One region of the Ferdinandcohnia sp. SAFN-114 genome, then DNA from elsewhere that is predicted to be linked to it. Evidence: riboswitches for the same ligand, from Rfam matches in the RefSeq annotation. Region 1 holds a riboswitch; each other region holds the start of a gene.
The links. Region 1 has a riboswitch for cobalamin ahead of ACR65M_RS06510 (ribonucleoside-diphosphate reductase subunit alpha). Riboswitches for the same ligand answer to the same signal wherever they lie in the genome.

Region 2: linked by a shared signal. The riboswitch ahead of ACR65M_RS08195 (ABC transporter substrate-binding protein) and the one ahead of ACR65M_RS06510 (ribonucleoside-diphosphate reductase subunit alpha) in region 1 are both predicted to bind cobalamin.
Region 3: linked by a shared signal. The riboswitch ahead of ACR65M_RS03325 (DUF4430 domain-containing protein) and the one ahead of ACR65M_RS06510 (ribonucleoside-diphosphate reductase subunit alpha) in region 1 are both predicted to bind cobalamin.

The regions. Positions count from the first base shown of each region.
Region 1 is NZ_JBPFDQ010000014.1:24,176-32,611, forward strand. It holds gene ACR65M_RS06490 (5'-nucleotidase C-terminal domain-containing protein) at 1-1,609, shown strand, start outside; gene ACR65M_RS06495 (GNAT family N-acetyltransferase) at 1,748-2,287, shown strand; gene ACR65M_RS06500 (VOC family protein) at 2,322-2,732, opposite strand; gene ACR65M_RS06505 (GNAT family N-acetyltransferase) at 2,891-3,400, shown strand; cobalamin riboswitch at 3,498-3,695, shown strand; gene ACR65M_RS06510 (ribonucleoside-diphosphate reductase subunit alpha) at 3,839-6,127, shown strand; gene ACR65M_RS06515 (ribonucleotide-diphosphate reductase subunit beta) at 6,142-7,185, shown strand; gene ACR65M_RS06520 (flavodoxin domain-containing protein) at 7,188-7,643, shown strand; gene ACR65M_RS06525 (MFS transporter) at 7,640-8,436, opposite strand, start outside.
Region 2 is NZ_JBPFDQ010000019.1:21,417-29,852, forward strand. It holds gene ACR65M_RS08185 (Crp/Fnr family transcriptional regulator) at 95-778, shown strand; gene ACR65M_RS08190 (molybdopterin-dependent oxidoreductase) at 884-1,474, shown strand; cobalamin riboswitch at 1,693-1,894, shown strand; gene ACR65M_RS08195 (ABC transporter substrate-binding protein) at 2,071-3,063, shown strand; gene ACR65M_RS08200 (FecCD family ABC transporter permease) at 3,026-4,093, shown strand; gene ACR65M_RS08205 (adenosylcobinamide amidohydrolase) at 4,090-5,580, shown strand; gene ACR65M_RS08210 (cobyrinic acid a,c-diamide synthase CobB) at 5,577-6,959, shown strand; gene cobT (nicotinate-nucleotide--dimethylbenzimidazole phosphoribosyltransferase) at 6,962-8,002, shown strand; gene ACR65M_RS08220 (cob(I)yrinic acid a,c-diamide adenosyltransferase) at 8,035-8,436, shown strand, end outside.
Region 3 is NZ_JBPFDQ010000006.1:59,420-67,855, forward strand. It holds gene ACR65M_RS03310 (RsiX family anti-sigma factor) at 1-1,011, opposite strand, end outside; gene sigX (RNA polymerase sigma factor SigX) at 989-1,537, opposite strand; gene ACR65M_RS03320 (ECF transporter S component) at 1,649-2,152, opposite strand; gene ACR65M_RS03325 (DUF4430 domain-containing protein) at 2,152-2,568, opposite strand; cobalamin riboswitch at 2,921-3,145, opposite strand; gene ACR65M_RS03330 (ATP-binding protein) at 3,247-5,034, opposite strand; gene ACR65M_RS03335 (response regulator transcription factor) at 5,031-5,747, opposite strand; gene ccsB (c-type cytochrome biogenesis protein CcsB) at 5,928-7,100, opposite strand; gene ACR65M_RS03345 (cytochrome c biogenesis ResB family protein) at 7,103-8,436, opposite strand, start outside.

The DNA of each region.
Region 1 (8,436 bases):
TGCGAAAGATGATACACCTACTGTAATCGTTCAAACAGGTAATGCGAATAGTAACCTAGGCGTCCTAGATATAGTATTTAATGAAAATGGTGTAGTAATTGAACATGCGGGGGAATTAATTTCAATCGGTGATCAAGAGGCTGATCCCAAAGCAGCAGAAGTGTTAGCACCATTCAAAGAACAAGTGGACAAAGTAGCACAAGAGGAAATCGGAGTATCAACCCCTATAGAATTAGCAAACCCACGTACAAATGGTGACAATACAAAACCAAGTGTACGTAAAAACGAAACAATCTTAGGAAACTTAATTACAGATGGAATGCTTAAAAAAGCAAAGGAATTTACTGGAAAGAATGTAGTGATGGCTTTACAAAATGGCGGTGGCATTCGTGCAGCAATAAATGAAGGACCAATCACAGTAGGTGAAGTAATCACAGTTCTTCCATTTGGTAACACGTTAGCTACGATGGAAGTAACAGGTGCTGAGCTGAAAGCTGCATTTGAAATTTCTTTAAGCAAGTATCCGGGAGAGAATGGCGGCTTTTTACATGTTGCTGGAGGAAAGGTAGAATTCGATTCTACAAAACCAGCAGGCGAACGTGTAGTTGAAGTTTACATTGAAGATGCTAAAGGAAACCTTGTAGCAGTTGATGAAAATACAACATATATCGTAGCAACCAATGCATTCACAGCTAAAGGTGGAGATGGTTATGATGTATTTGCAAAAGCATACGAAGAAGGCCGTGTAACAGATTTAGGACTTTCTGATTGGGAAAACTTCCGTGATCATTTAGTAAGCATTGGCAGCGAGGGAATCCCAACTGAGGTTGAAGGTAGAATCATTGATATTACTTCAACACCAGGTGAAACAGAACCGGAAGGACCTCAAATTATTGTTGTTAATCCGGATGTCGAAAGAGGAAATAAATATGTAGTAACAGCAGATGATTTGGGAGATCTAAAAGATGGCGCTATTGTTAGAGTTGAAGTCCCTGCTAAGAAAAATACAATTTTTGTATCATTAAGCTCTGAGGCCATTGCGAAACTTAAAGCAGTAAATGCAACATTAGTCATTTCAAATGGCGTGGTTGACCTTCAAATTCCTTCTTCTATCTTACCTGATAGTGAAACGGAAATTAAAGTACAGAAGGACAACCGTAAGGATGCTATAGTTGCCTATGATTTTACAATCAAATCTGAGGGCAAGGGCTATCACAAGTTTAACGAAAAAGTCACAATGACTTTTTCGGTTGACCCTAAAACGGTGGATGATCCTAAAAAAGTGAAGGTCTTCTATTGGAATCCAGAAAGTAAGAAATGGGAATTGGTGGGTGGCGACTTTAAAGATGGTAAAATTACAGCCACTACCGATCACTTCAGTACATTTGGTGTACTAGAGGTTAAGGATTCTAAGGAAACTCCAGAAACTGATGAAAAAGATAATAATACGAATGACTCAACGACAACAGAATCTGGTGGTAAGAATGCCAATGGTGGCAAAAAGCTTCCGATTACAGCAACGAATTCCGCTAACTTGTTAGTTATCGGTCTTGTGTTAATCCTTATAGCTGTTGGTATCCTCTATGTAAACAGAAGAAAAACAGCTTAATAGACTGTCAACAATCTAGTAAAGAGAGAAAAACATAGTGTTTTCTCTCTTTTTTTTAATGACCTAATAAATATTACTAAAGGATTTTTACAATAATTGTTGAATTACTTTCTTAGTAAAAATAAGGGAGTTATTCGAATGATTACGTACAATTTGTTAAGAGGAAAAAAGGTACAGCTTGTTAGAATTAAAGAAGAAGATGTTCCGACCATTGTAAGTTGGTATGAGGATCAGGAATTTCTTAGAAATCTAGACACTTTACCATCCTTTCCTAAACATCCTTCTGCTTTTAAAGAGTGGGTTGAGCAGAAAAACGAGAAAGAGTTTGTATTTGGGATTAAAGAATTGGAGACTAAGGAATTAGTTGGATTTGTGGACATCGACAGCATTATTTGGCCACATCGAAATGCTTGGCTTGCAATCGCAATTGGTGGAGAAGGAAACCGTAATCGAGGGCTTGGGTATGAAGCCATGCAACTCGTGTTGGATTTTGCTTTCAAAGAGTTAAATCTTCATAGAATCCAATTAACCGTTTTTCAGTACAATGAGAGGGCCATCGCCTTATATGAAAAGTTGGGATTTGTTAGAGAAGGCACCTCAAGAGAATTTCTAGAGCGTGACGGGAAGCGATTTGATATGTACTCCTATGGTTTGCTAAAACATGAATGGAAGAAATAAAAAATAATTCCCCTAGATGCTAGGGGAATTTAATTTATTTCATTTCATAGTTTAAGTCCCAAATAATCCCGAATTGGTCCTTTACTTTTGCATATTTTGCACCCCAAAAGGTATCCTGTAATTCCATGAACACAGTTCCTTTTTGCTTTAGGTCATTGTAGGTTTTCGTAATTTCCTCTTCACTTTCAAATTCCAAAACTAAAGAGATATTGTTTCCAAAGGTTACACTTTGGTCGGGAGAGTCATCTGATACCATTAGTAAGAGTTCGTTCTTTTTGAACTTACCATGAATAAGTCGGTCATTAGCCCAGTCCTGAGTTTCATAGCCTGCCTGAGCATATGTTTGAACATCCAATATTTCGCCCTCAAATATTTCCTGATAATATTCCAAGGCTTCTTTCGCATTCCCATTAAACATTAAATAAGGTGTCGCTTGTCCTTTCATTCACAAAACACTCCTTTTTAATATCAGCAAGTTGCCCTACACTATGTTTTCTATTTACTAAAGAAATCATACACGATTGTATATTTTTTCCTCATGTACCATTATATTTAAATAAAATACAAAACACAAGAACAAATGTTCTTTTTCGGAGGTGCGATATGTTTATCAGAAGACTTTTGCCAGAGGATGCTGAAAGCTATTTTAGGTTGCGATTAAAAGCACTAACAACTGACCCTGATGCATTTTTAGTTACGTATGATGAAGCAAAAAATAATGATAACCCAATAGGAGAGTACAAGAAAAGTTTTCAATCTGAAGAAATAATAACGCTTGGGGCATTCGAAGGTGAACATTTAGTGGGGATGGTAACCTTAGTCAGGGAAACACGTCGAAAAATAAGACATAGGGCTACTATTGTGGCGATGTATGTTGATGATGAAAAAAGAGGTAAGGGAATTGCAAATGCATTGCTAAATGAAGCTATTAAAATGGCAGTAAATCTCCCTGAAATCGAGCAGATATATTTAACAGTAGATGCAGAGAATAAACCAGCTAAAGAATTGTACAAAAAACTAGGTTTTCAATCATTTGCTGTTGATAAAAGGGCCATTAAATACAACGGCCAATATCGGGATGAAGAGCTCATGGTATTATTTCTCGAGAAATAATTGTCAATTTTTGTCTTGCTAAAATAATAGGTGTCCCGTATTATTAAATGTGATAGTATATATTGATAGAATTTGAATGTTAACAACTACATATTGTGTTTAGCCTTGGGAAAAAGATGCCATTTGTGCTTAAAAGGGAATCTGGTGAAAGTCCAGAACTGCCCCCGCAACTGTAAATGCTGACGAAATGAACAGACCACTGTATAAGATAACTTAAATAAAGGTACTTATATGGGAAGGGTTCAAAGTAGAGCGACGCATGAGTCAGGAGACCTGTCTTTTCTTAAGATGTTTCACCTTCTTCGGGGATTGGGAAGATGAAACGGTGGCGACAGGTAGAGCAACTCTTGTGCTCTCTTGATGTTATCGTTTCATCCGCTCAATTGAATTGGGCGGATTTTTTATTTTAACGAATAATTTGTTAAGGGAGAGAAATAGATGAATATTACAACTCAAGGGGAATTGGATTCCATATTACACTCGCTTGAATATGCAGAAAGTACCTACCAACTTGACACTACCGAAATTCGAAACAAACTGCAGGAAATAAAATTTAATACAGTTGAAGCGAACCAGCATGCACTTTTTTATTCCTTAAACAAAATTGCCATGGATCAGCCCAACTGGACATATTTAGCGGCTAATCTCTATTTAAATGAACTGTATGAAAAAGCTGCAACGAATCGAAATTACAACAGTGCTCTAAAATACGGCAGTTTGTATGAGTTGCTACAGGAACTTACATCAAAAGGAATATATTCTGATGAATTATTAAACTCATATTCTAAGGAGGAGATACTTGAACTAGGAGAGGTAATTGATCCAGATAAAGATCATTTGTTTACATACATCGGTTTATTTTTATTAGCGGATCGGTATCTTGCAAGGGATTATGAACGAAATATTTACGAACTTCCACAGGAGCGATTCATGATAATTGCTATGACATTAATGGAGCATGAGGAAAGAGAGGTTCGACTTACTTATGTGAAAGAGGCCTATTGGGCATTAAGTAATTTATATATGACAGTCGCCACACCAACTCTATCAAATGCTGGTAAAAGCTTTGGCCAGTTGTCCTCTTGTTTCATTGATACTGTTGAGGACTCACTTGATGGAATCTATTTAAACAATTGGGATATTGCTAGATTATCAAAAGATGGTGGTGGAATTGGCGTATACTATGGCAAGGTTCGCGCGCTAGGATCTGACATAAAGAAATTCAAAGGAAATTCTTCCGGGATCGTTCCTTGGGTTCGCCTTATCAATGATACAGCAGTAAGTGTTGATCAATTAGGACAACGACAAGGAGCAATCGCAATCTATTTAGATCTCTTCCACAAAGATATTATGAATGGTTTTCTAGATTTAAAGACAAATAATGGAGATGAACGTCGGAAGGCTCACGACATCTTTACGGGGGTTTCCGTACCTGATTTGTTTATGGAAAAGCTGCAAGAGGTAGATGAAAATGGTAGAAGTATTGGGGAATGGCACACTTTTTGTCCACATGAAGTAAAGCAAATCATGGGCTGGAGAGATGGGCAAGGAAATCCGTTAGGACTCGAAGATTTTTACGATGAAGAGGATGAAAAATACTTCACTGAAAAATACTTAGAAGCTGTGAATCATCCACTTTTACCACGTAAATCGTATCGAGCGATGGATGTCATGGCAAGAATTATGATTGCTCAACTAGAAACAGGAACACCATATATGTTTTATCGTGACGAAGTAAATCGCCAGAATCCGAACAAGCATCTACTAGGAAAGGGAAGAACTTCGATTTTTTGTAGTAATTTATGTACAGAAATCGCGCAAAATATGTCAGCAACAGCGATTACGAAGGAGTATATCGACGATGAAGGAAATATTGTAATCATTCGAAAACCAGGTAATTTTGTGGTTTGTAATCTCTCATCTGTCAATCTACCAAGAGCTATTGGGGACGAAGTACTTGAACGTTTAATTCGAATTCAGGTTAGGATGCTTGATAATGTTGTCGATTTGAATACGATATCCGTTAAACAAGCTGATCTCACAAATAAGAAGTTTCGGGCGGTAGGCTTAGGTACATTTGGGTGGCATCATCTTTTAGCAGTAAAGGGAATTTACTGGGAATCAGATGAGGCTGTTCAATATGCTGATGAACTATATGAAGCAATTGCTTATCATGCGATCAAATCATCGATGGAGCTTGCAAAGGAAAAAGGAGCCTATAGTGAATGTAAAGGTTCTGAATGGGAAACCGGCACCTATTTTACCCGCAGAAAGTATTTGTCCGACAGATGGAATATGTTACGAGAAAATGTATCTAAACATGGAATACGCAATGGCTGGCTAATGGCTGTGGCGCCAAATTCATCGACAGCTAAAATCGGAGGTTCCACAGATGGAATTGACCCCATCTATGCGGCTGAATATGCGGAGGAAAAAAAGAATTTTAAGTTTAAAGTTACCGCACCTGATATCAATTATAAGACATATGAGTTTTATCGGAAAGCACGTCATGAGGTCGATCAGATTTGGAGCATTAGACAAAATGCTGCACGCCAACGTCATATCGACCAGGGAATTAGCTTCAACCTGTATGTAAGACATGACATTAAAGCAAAGGACCTTTTGCAGCTTCATTTAGAAGCATGGAGACATGGACTTAAGACAACATATTATGTGAGAAGCACGTCACAGGCAGAAATTGAAGAATGTGAACTATGCCATAGTTAAGGGGGAATAAGCTGATGAGTAGTCAGCCATTAACAAAAATAAAATTGTTTAATCCAGAGTTTCCGAATAAATCAACAGGAATCATTAATGGGGAAACTTCGGGAATATTGAATTGGAACGATATCGCGTATCCACAAATGTATACACTCTATCAAACCTTGCTTTCGAATTTTTGGAAAGCACAAGAAATCAATATGCAGGATGACATCAAACAATGGGACCAACTAAGTTCTATTGAAAAGGATGTGTTTTTACGAATCAACACGCAACTTGCATCATTAGATAGTTTGCAAACACCAACAATGAATCAGGTCATGGATTATGTGACGGATTCTAGTTTTAAAGCCATATTTGCAGTAATTTCGCAACAGGAAGCGGTCCATAATGAATCATATTCTTATATTCTGAGCTCGCTTGTACCATTTCAAGAACAAAATAAGCGTTTTAATCAGGCGAAAGAGGACCCAATTGTTCGAAAAAGAAATCAACTTATTCTAGAGGCTTACGAAGGTTTTAGGGAACAGCCAACTCCGGAAAACTTATTTAAGTTAGCGGTTAATTCGATTAATCTAGAAGGCATCTATTTTTATGCAGGTTTTGCCTTTTTCTATAATCTGGCAAGGCAACAAAAAATGCTTAAGACTAGTACGATGATTAGCTATATTCAAAGAGATGAAATGCAGCATGCCTATTTTATTGCGCAATTTGTTCGGATTCTCTTATCTGAGAACCCAGAATTGAATACTGAAGAAAATAAAGATTACGTTTATAAGTCAATTGGACAGGCAGTAGAGCTTGAAAAAGAGTGGGCACGCTATATCTTAAAAGACATTGATGGAATCGATTTACGTGAGTTTGAAGAGTATGTCGAGTATCTTGCGAACAAACGCTTCCGCCAACTAGGGTTTCAAAATATGTATGATGAAAAAGAAAACCCAATGCCATGGATTCAAGTATTTAGTGATGAGATGATGAATGACACCAAATCTGACTTCTTCGAGCAAAAATCACGAACCTATACAAAAGTATCCCAATCCAATGGATTTGATGAGCTATAAGAATGAAAGTCGCCATTGTTTATACATCAATCACAGGAAACACAGAGGAAGCAGGAGGAATCATCAACCATTATATGAGAAGGTATACAAGTGAGTGTTTTATCTATTCGGTAGAACAATTTCCTTTTTACGAATTAGAATCCTTTGATGTCGTCATCATCGGTACCTATACATGGGGGGATGGAGATATTCCTTTAGAAATGATTCAGCTTTACCGTGCTTTTGAGAACAATCATACAAAGGGTATAGTAACGGGTGTATTTGGTACTGGGGATCAATGCTATCCAAATTTTTGTGGGGCGGTTGATAAATTTCGCGATATGCTTTACGTACACTCAAATTTAGCAGCTACATTAAAAATTGAACTAATGCCACAGCAAATGGATGAACATCGATTTGAGCGCTTTGCCCAAGTTGTAACAGATCGAGTAAATAGTCAAAAGGGTATCACTGTTTAGTGGTACCCTTTTTCATAGGAAAATTTTAAACGTAAACCCATCGCAATGTTAAAAATAAATACTCCAATGAGCATCACTAGTAATATGGGAAAATCTAAAGTTGATGCAATGATTGGACCAAGGCTAGCGCCGGTTAATAATGTAAATGAATATAATGAAATAGCGGAACCACGTGCGTGTTCCCCCAACTTTCCTACAAGGGAAATGATTGAAGGGAAGAGCAAAGATATTGACGCAACAAAAGGTACGCTTAGAATTGCGATTAATCCAGGTGTTTGGGACATGAAAAGAAAAATAAGACTTTTGGTAGCTAGGATTAGTCCAATTAATAATGTTCTACGGTCTCCAAATCGTTGTACAAATTTTCCGGTAAATAGGGATAAAGATGCACCAATCAGTCCAATTGCCCTGATTTTGAATAATGTCTGTTCGTCGGCCCCATGTTGTTCATTTAAATATTGACCGATTCCATCATAGAACGCAACAAAGGATAGCAAAATTGAAAAAGTGATGAAATAGCATATGACTAATGCAGGGTTTCTTACAATTTTATAAAAGTCTTGTAAAAGGGATGCATCATCTTTTTTCGTAACTGGTAAACTGGGGTATATGAACAAACTACCAATAAAAAGAACAAGATAGATACCAGCAAAACAATAAAAAACATTCTCCCAACCATAAAAATATGTGATACTTGAGCTCATAAGCTGTCCGAGTATTCCGGCAATTAAAAAACCGCTATTAATAAGGGCTAGTACAAGGGTCTGATGTCGAACTGGAAATATTTCAAATG
Region 2 (8,436 bases), on a different contig from region 1:
TATCAGGTGATTGTAAATGCAAAGAAGAAATCGATCTATTTACTGGTTTTTGATTATGAAATGATTATAAAACGGTATAACGGGGAGTGAAGACATGGATAAACTCATGTTGCTTTCACAAATTAATTTACTAGATGAGCTACCAGAAGAGGAATTAAAGAAGTTAGACGAAGTAACGGTAACCGTCCCTATTAAAAAAGGTACAATTATCTTAAGTCCGACTCAACAAATGAGGTCGTTGTTTTTCTTGAAAAAAGGACAGGTTCGTTTATATAAGATATCCTCAACAGGAAAGGAATTCACAATTGATCTTTTAAGTGAAGGTAATATCTTTGGAGAAACTTCTAGTTTTTCCTTAACAGAATCTAACATTTATGCAGAAGCGATGGTTGATTCCTTTGTTTGCTCGCTAGAAAAGGAGCGTTTTGAACAGTTACTACGTCAACATCCCGATATTTCGTTAAAACTTATAACTATACTGACCTCAAAGTTAAAAGAAGTGTACGAAATAACAGAAAGCATTGCTTATAAAGATGTCAAATATCGAATTCTTTTACTTTTTATGCAGTTAAGTAACCGATTTGGTGTAAGAAGTGGGGAATGGCAAACAGTTGAGGTCAAGATTACTCAGCATGACATCGCAAGTATGATCGGGTCATCAAGAGAAACCGTTAGTTTATTATTAGGAGAATTAGAAAGGGAACAAGTCATTACGAGGAAGCCATTAAAAATTAATACAGCTCTGGCTAAGAAAGTGTATGGGGTAGAGGAGGTGTAATCAATACTGCTTTCATATCATGTTTATAAAGGAAAAGGCTTGGAGCATACTATACAAAGCACAGTGATTTAAGTAGCGTTAAAAATGAAAAAGGGGTGGTGTAAGATGAAAAGGCAGCTTCCACCTGGGCAATTTGAAACAGAAAAATGGCCAATTCTGCACACAGGGGATGTTCCCGAGTTTAATGAAATCACATGGAATTTCAGACTTTTTGGAGAAGTGAAGCAAGAAAAGTCCTTATCCTATAAGGAATTCATGGAGCTTCCAAAAACCATATCAACCGTAAACATGCATTGTGTTACCACATGGTCTAAATTTGATACAACTTTTGAAGGCATTGCGCTTAGAGAGTTATTGAAATTAGTTGAAATGAATGAAGGCGTAAAATACATCAAAATTTACGGTTACTCCAATAGGGAGAGATTTGGTTATTCTGCAAACTTACCGCTAGAACCTTTATTAGGGGACGATTCTTTATTTGTATTCCGATGGAAGGATAAAAATCATGAATGGCAAGATATTGATCTAAAACATGGTTATCCACTACGGTTTATTCCACCAGAAGAATTTTATCTATGGAAAGGCACAAAGTGGGTTTCAGGGATAGAGTTTATGAAGGAAGACGAGGCTGGTTATTGGGAAGAGCGTGGCTATTCGATGACGGCCAATCCATTTAAAGAAGAGCGATACCGTTAACACAGTTAAGTACATAAACTTTTTTATACTTTGCTTCCCATAAAATAAAATAGACGTGTTTATCGACACGTCTATTTCCTATTAAATGATTGATTCTCAAAGGTTTTCTTCAACTGTATTGGTTAATTCTATTATACTTCATAAAAGGAACTGAAATGACCTTAACTCCTATTTACAAAACAATAGGGTTGTATTATAATTTCTCAGAATACAAAAAAATGAATATTTCGCAAATAGGTTTCTTACCATTCTTCTATGAGAGAATGTGAGACTAAGAGGGAAGTTGGTGTAAGTCCAACACGGTCCCGCCACTGTAAGCGAGGAGGAAGGTTATAAATATCCACTGTGTATGTAACATGGGAAGGAGTAACCGACCGTTGATTCGCAAGTCAGGAGACCTGCCTATTTTGTTTTTTAAGCTTCCTCGAGGAAAGGAACGTTTAAAGTGCAAATAAATGATCATATGTTACTATATTTGTTATATTAGGATTGCTTTATTGGAGTTCTAAGCAAATAACCTTTATTATGCCTTTACGAAACGCTCTTCCTGTGGAATGGCGTTTTTTTGTGTTCAAAATTTGAAGGGGGATAAAAAAATGAAGGAAATGTTGAAAAAATGGGGTCTGTTTAGTCTTATTTTTCTTTTTACCATGGGTATTGTTGCAGGTTGTGGTACACAAGAAAAAACGGCTCAAGATGAAAAGGCTCAAAAAACCGTTGAAAATGTTGAAGGGGAGAACGCTAATCAAGAGTTCCCTATCACGATTATAGACAGTGCTGATCGAGAAGTTACGATTGATGAAGAACCTGAATCAATTGTCTCCATACAGGCAAGTAATACAGAAATTGCATTTGCACTTGGCCTAGGAGAAAAAATCATTGGAGTTTCGGATTACGATAATTATCCATCAGAAGCACTTGAAATACAAAAAGTAGGTGCACAGGATATCAATGCAGAATTGGTTCTTTCACTTCTTCCAGACCTAGCTCTTGTTACTGATTATCATTACAATACACATCCTGAAATATTAAAGCAGTTTGAAGATGCAGGAATTGATGTGATTGTCGTTGGAAGTGCTTCTTCATTTGAAGATGCGTATGAACATATAGAAATGATTGGGAAAGCTACAGGAACTGCGACTGAGGCAAACGAAATTGTGACAAATATGAAGCAACGCTTTGATGAAATCAAGGAAAAAGCTTCAGCTATTACAGATAAAAAGAAAGTCTGGGTTGAGGTTTCGCCAGCACCAGATATTTTTACAACAGGAACCAATACGTTTATGCATGAAATGCTTGAGGCAATTCAAGCTATTAATGCAGCAGAGGAGCATGAAGGGTGGGTACAGTTAACAGAGGAGGAAATTGTCCAATTAAATCCTGATGTCATCATTACAACGTATGGCTACTACATAGATAATCCCACTGAAGAAGTATATGGGCGTGAAGGCTGGTCTGAAGTTCCTGCAGTTAAAAATAAACAGGTCTTTGATGTTGATAATGATACGGTTACGAGACCAGGTCCTCGGTTAATTGAAGGAGTCGAGACTCTTGCGAAGCTTATTTATCCAGAAGTTTTTAATAAATAAAATTACTTGGTTATATATTCTAAGTGGAGGGTTTGTACTTAGTACAGCCCTCCTAGGCGTATTCATTAGTAGTGTCCACGTGCCTGTTCCAACCATTTTACATATTGTGCTAGACAACACATTTGGTTGGGGCTGGCTTAATGAGGTTGCTAGAAATGAAGAAATGATCATTTGGAATATCCGATTACCTAGGGTATTGCTGGCATTTTTTGTTGGTGCGTCTCTTGGATTAGCGGGTGCAGCATTCCAAGGATTATTACGTAACCCATTAGCGGATCCATATACAATCGGGGTTTCATCTGGTGCATCTCTTGGTGCAGTAATTGTTTTATTTTTTCAGTTTACGATTTTGGGGTTAGGAAACTTTACTCTTCCTATTGTTGCAATCGTAGGTGGTTTTATTTCACTCCTTATTGTATTCGGACTTGTTCGATTGAGTAGTCGAAGCTTAGCGATTGAAACCATTATCTTGGCGGGGATAATTGTAAGTTCTTTTATTGGAGCAGTTGTTTCCCTCATTATTTCACTAAGCGACCAAGATTCAATGACTCAAATTATCTATTGGTTATATGGCAGTGTAGGACTAAGAGGCTGGAGTCATGTTCAGTTGATTCTTCCATTTATGTTGTGTGGTTCCTTTATTTTGTTCTACCATTACCGGGAGTTGAATGCGTTAGCTCTTGGGGAGGAGGCGGCAGATCATATTGGGGTTGATGTGAAGAAAGGAAAGTTGTATATCCTAATCGGAGCCTCATTATTAACGGGAGCCGCCGTTGCAGTGTCTGGATCGATTGGTTTTGTAGGACTTGTCATCCCACATTTAGTGCGTATTGTTACAGGGCCAAATCATCGCCATGTACTACCACTTTCCCTAATGGTAGGTGGAGCATTTCTTATAGTAGCTGATTTAGTATCAAGAAGTATTATTGCTCCAGAAGAACTGCCAATTGGTGTTATTACAGCTTTAATAGGTGCACCTGTTTTTGCCCTATTATTAATCAGAGAGAGAGTTGGAGGGGAACGAAGATGATTACTGTTAACAATTTAGTTGGTGGTTATTCGAATTCTCCTATTATTAATGGAATAAATCTTGAGATTCATCAGGGAGAATTTTTTGCACTTCTTGGACCAAATGGAAGTGGAAAAACAACCTTGTTTAAATTGATAACTGGGCAATTGCCGATCATAAAAGGTGATATATTCCTTTCTGGTAAAGAAATTTCCACTCTTTCAAAGCTTGAGAAGGCGAAGAAAGTGGCTGTTCTTACTCAGGAGGCGCAGGTTTCATTTGATTTTACAGTGGAAGAAATTGTGAGTCTAGGGCGGTATCCACATCAAAAAGGTTTATTTAAACAGCTATCCCGAGTAGATTGGAACGTCATTGAAGAGGTGATGGAAATAACGAATATAAGTCAATTTCGAAAAATTCCATTCCGAATGATCAGTGGTGGCGAGAAGCAAAGGGTGTTATTAGCTAAGGCATTGGCGCAAGAACCTGAGATTTTACTTTTAGATGAGCCAACGAATCATTTAGATGTGAAACACACATTCCAAATGTTGGATTTATTAAAAGAACGGCAGCAAAGTATGGGGTTAACCATTTTCTCCATTCTGCATGATTTAAATGTTGCTTCTCAATATGCAGATCGAATCGCCATGCTTCATAAGGGCTGTTTCTTAGAAGTTGGAGATGTTGACAATTTCAGAAAGACCGACCTACTAAAGAAGGTATATGAAGTGGATATTAAGCTTGGGTCTCATCCGACAATTTCAAAACCGCAACTCCTTATGACACCAGGCTATCATCAAGCAGAACCTTGTACACGTTTTGAAAATTCTTATCAGATTCATCAAACGAAAGAGTATATTCACATTCAGTTCGATCACCCTTTACGAACAATTTCGAATGGGGTCATCGGTGATGGTATTCAATGGTTAAGGCATTTTTGTAATTTTTATGTTGATAAGAATTATAATTGCTCAGCACCTGACCGTGATTTGCGAAATTGGATGACAAAGTACGCTATTCCTTATGAGCAAGCGGTTGGAATGATGACAGCTGTTCAATTAAAGGATGTGGTTATACGTCATGAAGAATTTGAAGGTATTCAAATTCTAGCTGTTGTAACTGCAGGTACCGGGAATGCTGTCGATATTTCAAGTCGTACCCATTCTAAGGTGAGTCAATCAGTAGGTACAATCAACACCATGCTGTTCATTGATTCACATTTTACAGATGGTGCACTTGTAAATGGCTTTATGTCAGCTACAGAAGCAAAAACAAAAGCATTACTAGACATGAATATTAAAGATCCACACTCCAACACGATTGCAACTGGTACATCAACGGATTCACTACTTCTAGGTCTTACTCAACAAGGGGAGAAAACACCATATGCAGGTTCAGGAACCACTGTTGGAAAAGCTATAGGTCAAATCGTGTATGAAGCAACAAAAGAAGCTATCCAAAAGTATTTACAAAGTAGTCCAAACGAAATAAGGTGGGGAAGTAAATGACCGAACGACGAATTGTAATTGCAGGTACTGGAAGTGGCGTTGGAAAAACAACATTAACAATTGGTATTATGTCAGCATTCATGAAACGAGGGCTAAGCGTACAAGGCTTTAAATGTGGTCCTGACTATATAGACCCATCCTATCATACAGCTGTAACAAAACGAGTTTCACGCAATTTAGATAGTTGGATGCTCACTCATGAAAGAGTTTTGGATATTTTCACACATGGAAATCGTGATGCAGATATTTCAATTATAGAAGGAGTTATGGGATTCTTTGATGGAAAAAGTCCGGAAACGAATGAAGGTAGTACTGCAGAGATTAGTATCATAACGAAAAGTCCTGTATTGCTTGTAGTCAATTGTGAAAGTATGGCTCGTAGTGCTGCAGCAATTGTGAAGGGTTTTCAAATGTTTGCAGAAGGTCCAAATATAGTTGGAGTTATTGCAAACAGAGTGGGGAGCGAGGGACATTTCCAACTTGTCAAAAAAGCAATTGAACAAGAATGTCATATTCCGGTTATTGGATATTTGAAACGAGATGTCGAGATTGAAATTCCAGAAAGACATCTTGGACTTATTCCTTCAATTGAACGCGGTGAACTTACTCCGTTATTTGATAAAGTTGGTGACTTGGTTTTAGAGACGATTGATCTTGATAAATTGCTTGAATTAGCTGTAGCGGAACCGCTAAATGAAAAAAATAAATCCTCAATGTTTGAAAAGAAGCAAGATACTATGACGAGAATAGCGGTTGCAAAGGATGCAGCCTTTAACTTCTATTATCCTGAGAATCTAGAATTATTAGAAGTTAATGGCGCAGAATTAGTCTATTTTTCTCCATTGGCTAATGAAGAGTTACCAATGAATGTAGATGGTCTATATATAGGAGGAGGCTTCCCAGAGGAATTCGCTTTAACCTTGGAATCTAATGTAAAGACCAAGGAATCGATTCAGAAAGCAATTAAAGAAGGGCTGCCAACTCTTGGTGAATGTGGCGGGTTCATGTATTTGACCGAGTCCATTGAAACGACAGAACAGAAGACGTATCAAATGATCGGGATCATTCCTGGTAAAGTCCAAATGCATTCCTATTTACAAGCATTGGGATATAGAGAAGTTAGTGGTCTCAATAACAATTTCATTCTTTCCAATCAAATGGGTAGAGGGCATGAATTTCATTATTCTTCTTTTATGGCAAATGAGAATGAATTCTCCCATGCTTTTAAAACAAAAGGACTGCGGGGTGTTAAGCAGGAAGGGTGTCTAAAATACAATTTAGTAGCTGGCTACACCCATCTTCATTTTGGCTCAAACCCAAAAATTGCTGAGAACTGGATTAGGAAATGTCTAGAGTATAAAGCGAGTAAGGAGAGATAAGGATGAAACAAATATACGAATCCACCCCAAAGGTAAACAAGGAGATGGGGAGACAGGTTGGTGAGTATATTAATACGTTAACAAAGCCAATAGGAAGCCTTGGGCGACTAGAGGAAATGGCTATTAACCTAGCAGAAATGAAGAATGAACCATTCCCTAGTGTTACGCCACCAGGTGTGCTAGTTTTTGCGGCCGATCATGGGATCACTTCAGAAGGTGTATCTGCCTATCCGCAAGCAGTAACAGAACAGATGGTTCGAAACTTTTTAAATGGTGGTGCAGCAATAAATGTATTTAGTAGACAAATAGGCGCCATTCTTAAGGTAATCGATATAGGAGTAGCTACCGATATTGAACACAAGAGTTTAATCAATCAAAAAGTTCGTTATGGTACAGGCAATTTTTATCTTGAAGATGCAATGAGTCGACAAGAAGCTGAACAAGCAATGGATGCTGGATATAATCAAGCCTTACAAATCATCGAAGAAGGGGCACAATGTCTCATACTCGGGGAGATGGGGATCGGAAATACAACATCAAGTAGTGCAATCCTAGCCGTTTTAAGTGGTAAAGATATATCCCAATTAGTAGGAAGAGGAACTGGGATTTCTGATGCTACATTTTTACATAAAACTGAAATTATTAAACAGGCGCTAATACGTAGGAATCCGAATCCAAATGATCCAATTGATATTCTAGCGAAAGTGGGCGGACTAGAGATTGCCGCAATGACAGGTGCAATGCTAGGTGCTGCAAGCAAGAGGGTACCGATTCTTGTAGATGGTTTTATCTGTACCATCGCAGCGTTAGTTGCAAACTTAATCTCCCCTAGTGTTAACGACTATATCATGGTCACACATCAATCCGTTGAACCAGGTCACAATATTGCACTTTCACTAGTAGGGAAGAAACCCATTATTGATTTAGGACTTAGACTTGGAGAAGGAACAGGAGCAGCCATTTCATTTCCTATTATCCAATCGGCTACACTCATGGTAAAAGAAATGGCAACCTTTGACTCAGCAGGAATTTCTAAGAAATAGTAATTCAAACTTTATAAAACTAGGAGGTTTATATGAAACAAGCTAACGATAAGAAAAAGGGATTAACACTTGTATATACGGGTCACGGTAAAGGGAAGACAACAGCAGCTCTAGGTCTAACAGTTCGAGCGGTTGGCAGAGGGTTAAGTGTAAAAATCTATCAATTTATTAAATCACCTGAACGTTCATATGGTGAACAAATTGCCTTAAGTAAGCTTGGAGTTGAGATGGAGCAACTTGGTATTGGATTTACTTGGACAAAGACCCCAGAAGAACATCGCGAAGCATTAAGGACCGGATGGTTAAAGGCTAAGGAAGCTGTCATGAGCGGTGAATCTGATTTGATCATACTAGATGAATTAAACAATGCATTAGCAATTGATACCTTTCCAATTGATGATGTGTTACCACTAAACGAAGTGGTAGATGTATTA
Region 3 (8,436 bases), on a different contig from region 1:
TTGTTTAATTTCAGATATAATTGGTGGATGTAGGTTATAATCGCCTTGTTTAGCCTCCACTTTCATAGCTTCCAGTGCTTGTTCAATCGTATTAAAATCCTCATAAGTTAAAGCTAATATTTTGCGGTCTGAACTATCATTTATATAATACAGGTATGCCTTTTTGGTATCTTTTTCAACATCAATATAATTCTCAATGATACCCGTTTGCCCGATAGTAATTCCTTGTTGATTATTTTGGAAAAGTTCAACATGTTGATAGTCTTCTAACAAATAACGGAACGAACTAATTGTATGTGAAAATTCTGCAGCTTCAGCAGTAGCAAAAGACTCAGTATTAATTGAGTTATTTACGTCCACCCTTACAGCTTTTGAATTGTCTTTCGTTACAACTTCTGAAAAATCCTCAAAATATGAATTTGATATTTCGTCAATGCCCCATTCCTTGTTTTTACGAATAACTTCATTTACTCTTGGAACTGTCTTTTGCCATTGTTCAACAACATTTTCCCCGTTAGAATCGACGATTACCGAAACGACAGAAGGAAACATTACACCGCCCAAATACACACCATATGTTAGAAGGACTTCATTTTCCCCTACAGTTTTTACAGCGTAACTATTGCTTGGCTGTCCCTCAAATGAATATATTCCAGCCTCTTCATCTTGTTGTGGTTCCTCTTCTTTTTGCAATGTGCTAAATGATTCGTCCTTTGATGATGCTTCTCTATTCTCTGAATCCATAGTAATGTTTGTATTTTCTCTTGCCATTTGTGCTGAGTCGAAGCTTGAACTGTTCATATTATTAATGAAAGAAGGAGCTAAGATGAATAATAGAAGCGCTGCTGCTGCAGATGCAAGGGTAGGGACAAGCCACATTTTTCTCTTTTTCTTATTCATTTTAAGGGTTATATTTTGATAAATCTCTTGTGGCTTCCGTTTGTCTTTTACACCTGGCATTTGCGTAAGCATCTGCTCGAGTTGTTCATCACTCCACTTTGATTTTTTCATCATCTATCCCCTCCTTTACGCCTGATTCCTCCATATACTTCTTTAATACCTTTAGACCTCTGTGCTGAGTTGTCTTGACTTTACTCTCCGTCCACCCTAAAGCTTCAGCAGTCTCTGCAATCGAAAGTGATTGGATATATCGTAATATCAGTACCATACGCTGATCTGTTGTACAGTTTTCCAAGCAACGGTACATCATTTGAACTTGTTCATTTTGCAATGCTATTTCTTCCGGAAGTGGTGCAAAATCTTTTACCTCTTGACGACTCCAATCAAAGGAATCCATTATTCGCTGTTTCCACCCTTTTTGTTTCCGGAACGAATCAATCGCGACATGTCTTGCAATTGAAAACAACCATGTTTTTTCACTACTTTTTCCTTCGAATCTATCATATGATTTTAAAACTCTTATATAAACTTCCTGAACGAGATCTTCAGCTTGTTCACGATTTTTTACCATATAAAATAAGAAGGAGAAGACATCGTGATGATACTTTTCATATAGTTCCTCAAACAAGGAATCCATTTGCAAATCCTCCCGTTCATTTCATTAGTCGAATGTTTTATAAAAAAAGTTACACTCCCAATATAGTATGAATTAATAAAAAAAGGAAGAATATTTTGGTAATATTCTTCCTTACTTTGCAATTGTTACATTTTTTAAAAATAGTAATCTCAAGATTGGATATAGTATGAGAAAAAATACTCCGTTTCCAATTGCATGACTCATATCAAATGGTAATCCAGCTAAGTAATAGGCAAAGAACTTACCCGAGAATAAATAGAGAGGAATTGAGATGACAAAGCCATATAAGAAACCACAGAATACTGCATATATGGCTAATAATATGACAGGAATTCGATCTCGATACTTTCGTAATGCACCGCTGATTAACCCAATTATCCCCCATGCTATGATTTGGCCAATAGTCCATAAACCCATTCCCATTACAAGATTCGTTAATATAGAACCAAAAACAGCAACAATCACACCATAGATGGGACCCAAAAATAAGCTAGTTATCACGATAATCGCTGTCATAGGCTGAACATTCGGAAGGAATGTAAATGTAATACGACCTACAACGGACAATGCGATTAGCATCGATAAGAGCGTTAAGTTTTTAACGGATAAATTCATTATTCCCACTTATGGAGATCGAATTCGATCTTATCTTCAGGCTCTAATTTGTATTCATTAGCTCCTACCATAGCTTCTTCACCATTAACAGAATAAAACCATGATGTCTTTTCTTCTTCACTTCCTGCAACGCCATTAATGCTGGCAACAAAAGCACCATCGAATTGTGTTTCGACGTCAAAGTTTGCTTCCATGATGTCCATAACTGTAACTTCTTTTCCTGATTCAATTTTAATTTCTTTTTCTTCAATGATTTCTTCACCATTGTTTTTGGATATAACGACTGTAACAATCTCTGCTGCTTCTTCTTTATCTACAGTTTCAGCTTTGTTGTTGGAAGATTCATTTGTAGATGGGGCATTGCTGCATCCAAATAAAATTCCCAATGATAGTAAAGAAACTAATAGTTTTTTCATGTTTCTAGCTCCCCTTTTGTTAAAATATGTGTATGAATAAGTGTGTTATGCACCTAACATCGAATCAAATGCGCCTTGGCGTATTTGCGCCCGAGTTTTAGGCCCACAGGAAGTGGGTCATAAAGACGTTGCCACAGGATGTGGCGTTCTTAGTCTTTGATCTTACAGATCGAAAATTTCCTTTGAAAAGTCGTGTTATCCGCCGGAGGCTATTATTTTATTTCGCAGAAGTGTCTTGCTTCTGCGGAATAAAATAATAAAAGCTCACCCTTGGGGTGAGCTTTGAAGATATAACAGAAAAACAACAAAAAAGCATGGTGTTTTAACGCAAATTCCCGCACCCCGGAGAATTAAAAAAGGAATGAATTAGGCAGGTCTACTGACTTAAGCTTCTTCCTACTTTGAGTCCTTCCCATATGTTGAACAGCATTTGCCATCCAGTCATACAGTGGTTTTTCTCATTTCGTCCACTTTTACAGTTGCGGGGGCAGTTCTGGATTTACACCAGATTCCCTTTTAAGTCTTAGAGAGAATAAAGAAATATCTACATTCTCTGACACCTAAGATTCAATAAATATTTAATTTTCTATTTAACAATCCCTATATTACAAGAAGAGTTTTTATTTTACAAGGAAATTGTTTCTTATGGAACAAGAATCTTCGCCATGTTCTTTCAAATTATTCACTTTTTCGAGGGATTACGAATGTAAATGTCGTTCCTTCACCAAGCTTACTATGGACTGATATATTCCCGTTGTGTGCACTAACAATGTTTTTTACAATCGCAAGCCCTAAACCAGTACCAGATTTCCCTCTTGTTCTAGCCTTGTCCGCTTTATAGAAACGTTCAAATACAAAAGGTAAATCTTCTTCTGGAATACCAGAACCTGTATCTTTAATATCAACTTTTATTGAGGTTTCTTGACCAGTAACATGTACTTCAACCTGACCATTTTCATCGGTATGTCTAATCGCATTATCAATTAAGTTTGTAAAAACTTGCTCAATGCGATCAGAGTCTATATAAATTTCACCAATTTCGTCTACCTTTTTTGCAGTTAGAGTTATTTGATTATCCTTAGCTAAACCTTGAAATTTCCGAATCACACGATTAATAAGGGTATCGAAATCAACTTTTTCTTTATTTAAGGTAATATTCCCTGATTGCATTCTAGCTAAATCTAATAATTCGTTGACAAGTCGACCCATTCTTAATGACTCATCATAGATGACTTTGGTAATTTCCTTTCGCTCCTCCTCGGAGCTCGCTATGTCATCCATAATTGCTTCACTATAGCCCTGGAGCATTGCGATCGGAGTTCGCAGTTCGTGAGAAACATTTGCAATAAAATCTTCACGTAGCTTGTCCAAACGTCTTTCCTCCGTCATATCGCGAAGTACTGCAACGGCACCCCTTATATACGTCTGATTGTAAAGCGGACTCATTAAAATAACCCATGTTCTACCTTGAAGACTAATTTCAATAAATTGCTCCTTTTCAAATGTAACGGAACGTTGAAATAAATCCTTGACCTCTGGTGGAAGCTCCTGACCAACGTCCTGATACATACCTTGTTGGTAATACCAAGCTTGCAAAAAGCGTTCTGCAGGAGGGTTTGTTACCAATATCGTGCCATCACGATTTAAAGTGATAACTCCGTCCGCCATACTATTTAATATGCTTGCAAGTTGCTCTTTCTCCTGATTAAGGGCATTTATGTTATATTTCAACTGCCTCCCCATTTGGTTTAGTGCCATTCCTAAAGCGCCAATTTCGTCATGAGTTAGTATAGGAACCTTTGTATCAAATTTCCCTTTAGCTACTTCAGTAGCGGCTTCCCGCATTTTCCGTAACGGAGCTGTAATACGAGTTAATAGGAAGAAGGCAAAAACTGTGGTTAGGACAATTCCGATACCAGCAGCCAATATTATGAATTGAGTTGTATCCCTGGTAGTCTTTTGAACTACATCTAAGGATTGATAGAGAAAAACTGCACCCATCTGATCATTTTCGATGTGAAGTGGGGCACCAACCACAAATAGTTCTTGTCTTTGCTCTTGTGAAGTTTTTTCATTCTCTGTTAGTTTTATCTTTTTGCTTGCGTTTTGATCGTTTGTAATAACACGTTTAAGATCTGGGTCTTCTGTAATAACTGTAACGGGAATGTTGGGTACAGCCGCTCGATCTGGAGATACCCATAACGTGTTTTCGTCTGCTGCTATAATAACCTTTGTTTCATCATTCACAAGCTCCCACGCAAGGGTCCTAGCTACATTTTTATCCTCATGCTGCTCCATAATAACAGCAATATTAGCAGCAAGTTGAGTTAAACTTCTTTCAGCTTCTTGGATATGGTAATTCTCAAAATACTCCATGAAGAGTATTGTTAAAACAAATAACACAAAGGAAAACAGTAAAAGAATGGTTGCCCATAGTTTTCCTACTACACTTCTCCAAAATTTCATTCTTGGCCGACCTCAAATTTATAACCTACGCCCCATACAGTTACTATCATTTTTGCTGCATCCTGAGACACTTTATTTAACTTTTCACGCAAGCGTTTCACATGTGTATCTACAGTACGCAAATCACCAAAGAATTCGTAATGCCATACTTCTTTTAATAGTTGTTCACGGTCAAATACTTTGTCAGGTGATTTTGCTAAAAAGCATAAGAGTTCGTATTCCTTCGGTGTTAAGCCTACTTCCTTGCCATCTGCAAGCACACGGTGTGCATCATTATCAATTGTTAGATGAGGAAACACGATTACATCTTTAGCAGTTGTTTCAGTTTGAAGATAGGTTGTAAGTGAGGCCCTTCTTAGCAAAGCTTTTACTCGAAGAACAACTTCTCTTGGACTAAATGGCTTCACTATATAATCATCAGTACCGACTTCAAAGCCTTGCACGCGGTTTACTTCTTCTCCTTTTGCAGTAAGCATAATAATTGGAGTTGATTTTTTCTCACGCAAATCGCGGCATACCTCAATTCCGTCTTTTTCTGGCATCATGAGGTCTAATAGAATAAGGTCATAATCATTTTTCAAAGCCTTTTCTAAGGCAATATTTCCATTCTCCGCTTCTTCAATTACATAATTTTCTCTTTCTAAATACATTTTAAGTAAACGACGAATTCTTTCTTCATCATCGACAACTAAAATTTTCGCTTCATTTTCCATTTTCTTATTCCTCCATTTTCTTTCCGAAAGAATATTTCTCTACAACACTATCGTACATAAAAATTTCATAATTTGCTATAACATATATCACACTAGTTTATCCAATGAGAGAAAAGTCGATAATTCGCCACAATAAATGTTAGATAAAAAACCTTCATCACATGATGAAGGCTTCTTTTCTTATGCGTATGAGTGTAATCCAGCGATAACTAAATTTACAAATATAGTATTAAACATAATAATGAAGAATCCAACGACCGCAAGCCATGCAGATTTTTTACCATGCCAGCCTTTTGAAAGCCTCAAGTGTAAAAATGCTGCATAGAAGAGCCAAGTAATAAGTGCCCATACTTCTTTGGGATCCCAGCCCCAGAAGCGAGTCCATGCAATTTGCGCCCAAATCATTGCAAAAATTAACGCGCCTAACGTGAAAACTGGAAACCCAATTGCTACTGAACGGTAACCAATTTCATCCGTTAAGTCTAGGTTTAATTTTCTTGTTAAAGGCTGTAGAGCTGCACCTACTCGTTTACGTAAAATCAAACGAAGTAATCCATATAGTATAGATCCTGAAATTATTGACCAAAGTAATGTATTTACTTTTCTAGCACTTAATAAGGCAGGTAATTCAATCCCGCTAGAAAACTTGCCATCTGTTAGTAATTCGCCTTCATTAGGTACTACCAAAGCAGGTAATTTATATACCATCTCAGCTTCAACGCCGTCTTTATCGACCCATGAAAACACAGATTCATATTTCATAGCTCCAAATGCAGTTGAAATGGCTACAAATCCAACAACAACAACTAATGTATACATAACAAATTCTAACCAGAATGTTTCCTTGCTTTTAACAGACTGATCTACACCTTTTAAAAGATAAAGGATTCCTGCGACAAAACTTATTGAAAGAATTGCTTGCCCTAATGCCGCTGTTGTAACGTGAATGTGGAGCCAGTCACTTTGTAAAGCTGGAATTAATGGAGAGATTTCTCTTGAAAACATACTTCCATAAGCAATAACTAATAATGCAATCGGTAAAGTAAACAGTCCTAAAATACTTGTTTTATATATAAAGTAAATAATGATAAACGCTAGGACTAGCATCATACCGAAAAATGTAATAAATTCAAATAGGTTACTTACTGGTGCATGTCCTGCTGCAATCCATCTTGTAAAAAAATAGCCTAACTGTGCAGCAAATCCAATGATTGTAATAGAAATTCCGACATGGGACCAGCGGTTAAATCCATTTGAACTTTTTTTATCTCGAATCGCTCCACCAAATACAAATGTTGCCACAAGATAGAGAATAAAAGCAGCATATAGTAAATTTGAACTTAATTCAGCCATTTTTATCCCTCCTTACTTTCCTTATTTTTCGCATCAACTTGATCGATAGGTTCGGCGATTCCGGTATCGGCCAAAACATAACGAATTTCATTTTTCAAACCAAACCAGTTTTTATTTGTATGTCCTGCAACAATAACTTCATTATTTTTTCGCTGAATCCAGATCCGACGATGATGCCAGTATGATCCTTGAATAACACCAATCATAAAGATTGCACCACCCACAGCAAGTAACCATAAAGTAAAGTCTCTTCTAACTGTTAATCCAGATACATTCTTCATATCAATACCAGAAAAAGCCATTTTATACTTATTCTCACCCACAGGTTCGATATTTTGCTGAATAGCTACGAAACTGATTTCACCTTCTGGTTTATCCGGAGCATACATTTTAAATACGAATGCTGGGTTATTTGGAATCTTTGTTTTTGTGGCAGGCTCCCCTTCATCATTAAAATAGAAATCAGGGAAATAGCTTGCTAACTCGATTGAATATCCATTACCTAAATCATATTTATCTTGCGGATCTGTTAAGTTAATTGTAATTGAACCAAATTCCTGGTTCGTCTCTTTATCTACCATTGTAAAGGACATCGTGCTAAATTCATTTAATTTATAATCAACTTGGTAGACTGCATAATGGTCATGCTTTAATGGTTCATTTACTCGAATTTCATGAGATTTAACTTCTTTTAATTCTGGTTCCACCCCAGGAATAATTTCATCTGTTCGTTCGAATAAAGTAACATCTGTTTGATAGTTTTTAACTACCATTGCATTTCCGGCAAGTTCAATCGCTTCATCAAATACTTCTTTTTCTTTGCCCTTCTCGTAAACTTCTACAAGAAATCGTTCACTCTTTAAGTAATATTTCCCATCTGTTCCTGGAACACTTGCTGTTTCTCCCTCACGAAGCCAGAGTACTTCATCAATGTACATTCCAGGTACAAAACGGAGCATTGCACCAATAAGAAAAAGAATAAGTCCACAATGGTTTACATATGGCCCCCATCGAGAAAAACGACCCTTTTCGGCTAAAATATTCCCATTTTCTTCACGGACAGAATAATGTTTCTTCCTTAATTTATCCTTAACATTTTCAAAGTCCTTATCAATATTTTCAACAGTGTTTTTTCCATATACACGTTGTCTTTTTAGGAAGCTTTCATGACGTGTAACCCCCTGTTTTTTTAATGCTTTATACAGTGGTACTACACGGTCTATGCTACAAATAATTAAGGAAATACCAAGCATTGCAATTAGAATCATATACCACCAAGAACCATAAAGGTTGTGGAAACCTAACTGATAATATAATCTTCCAGTGATACCATACT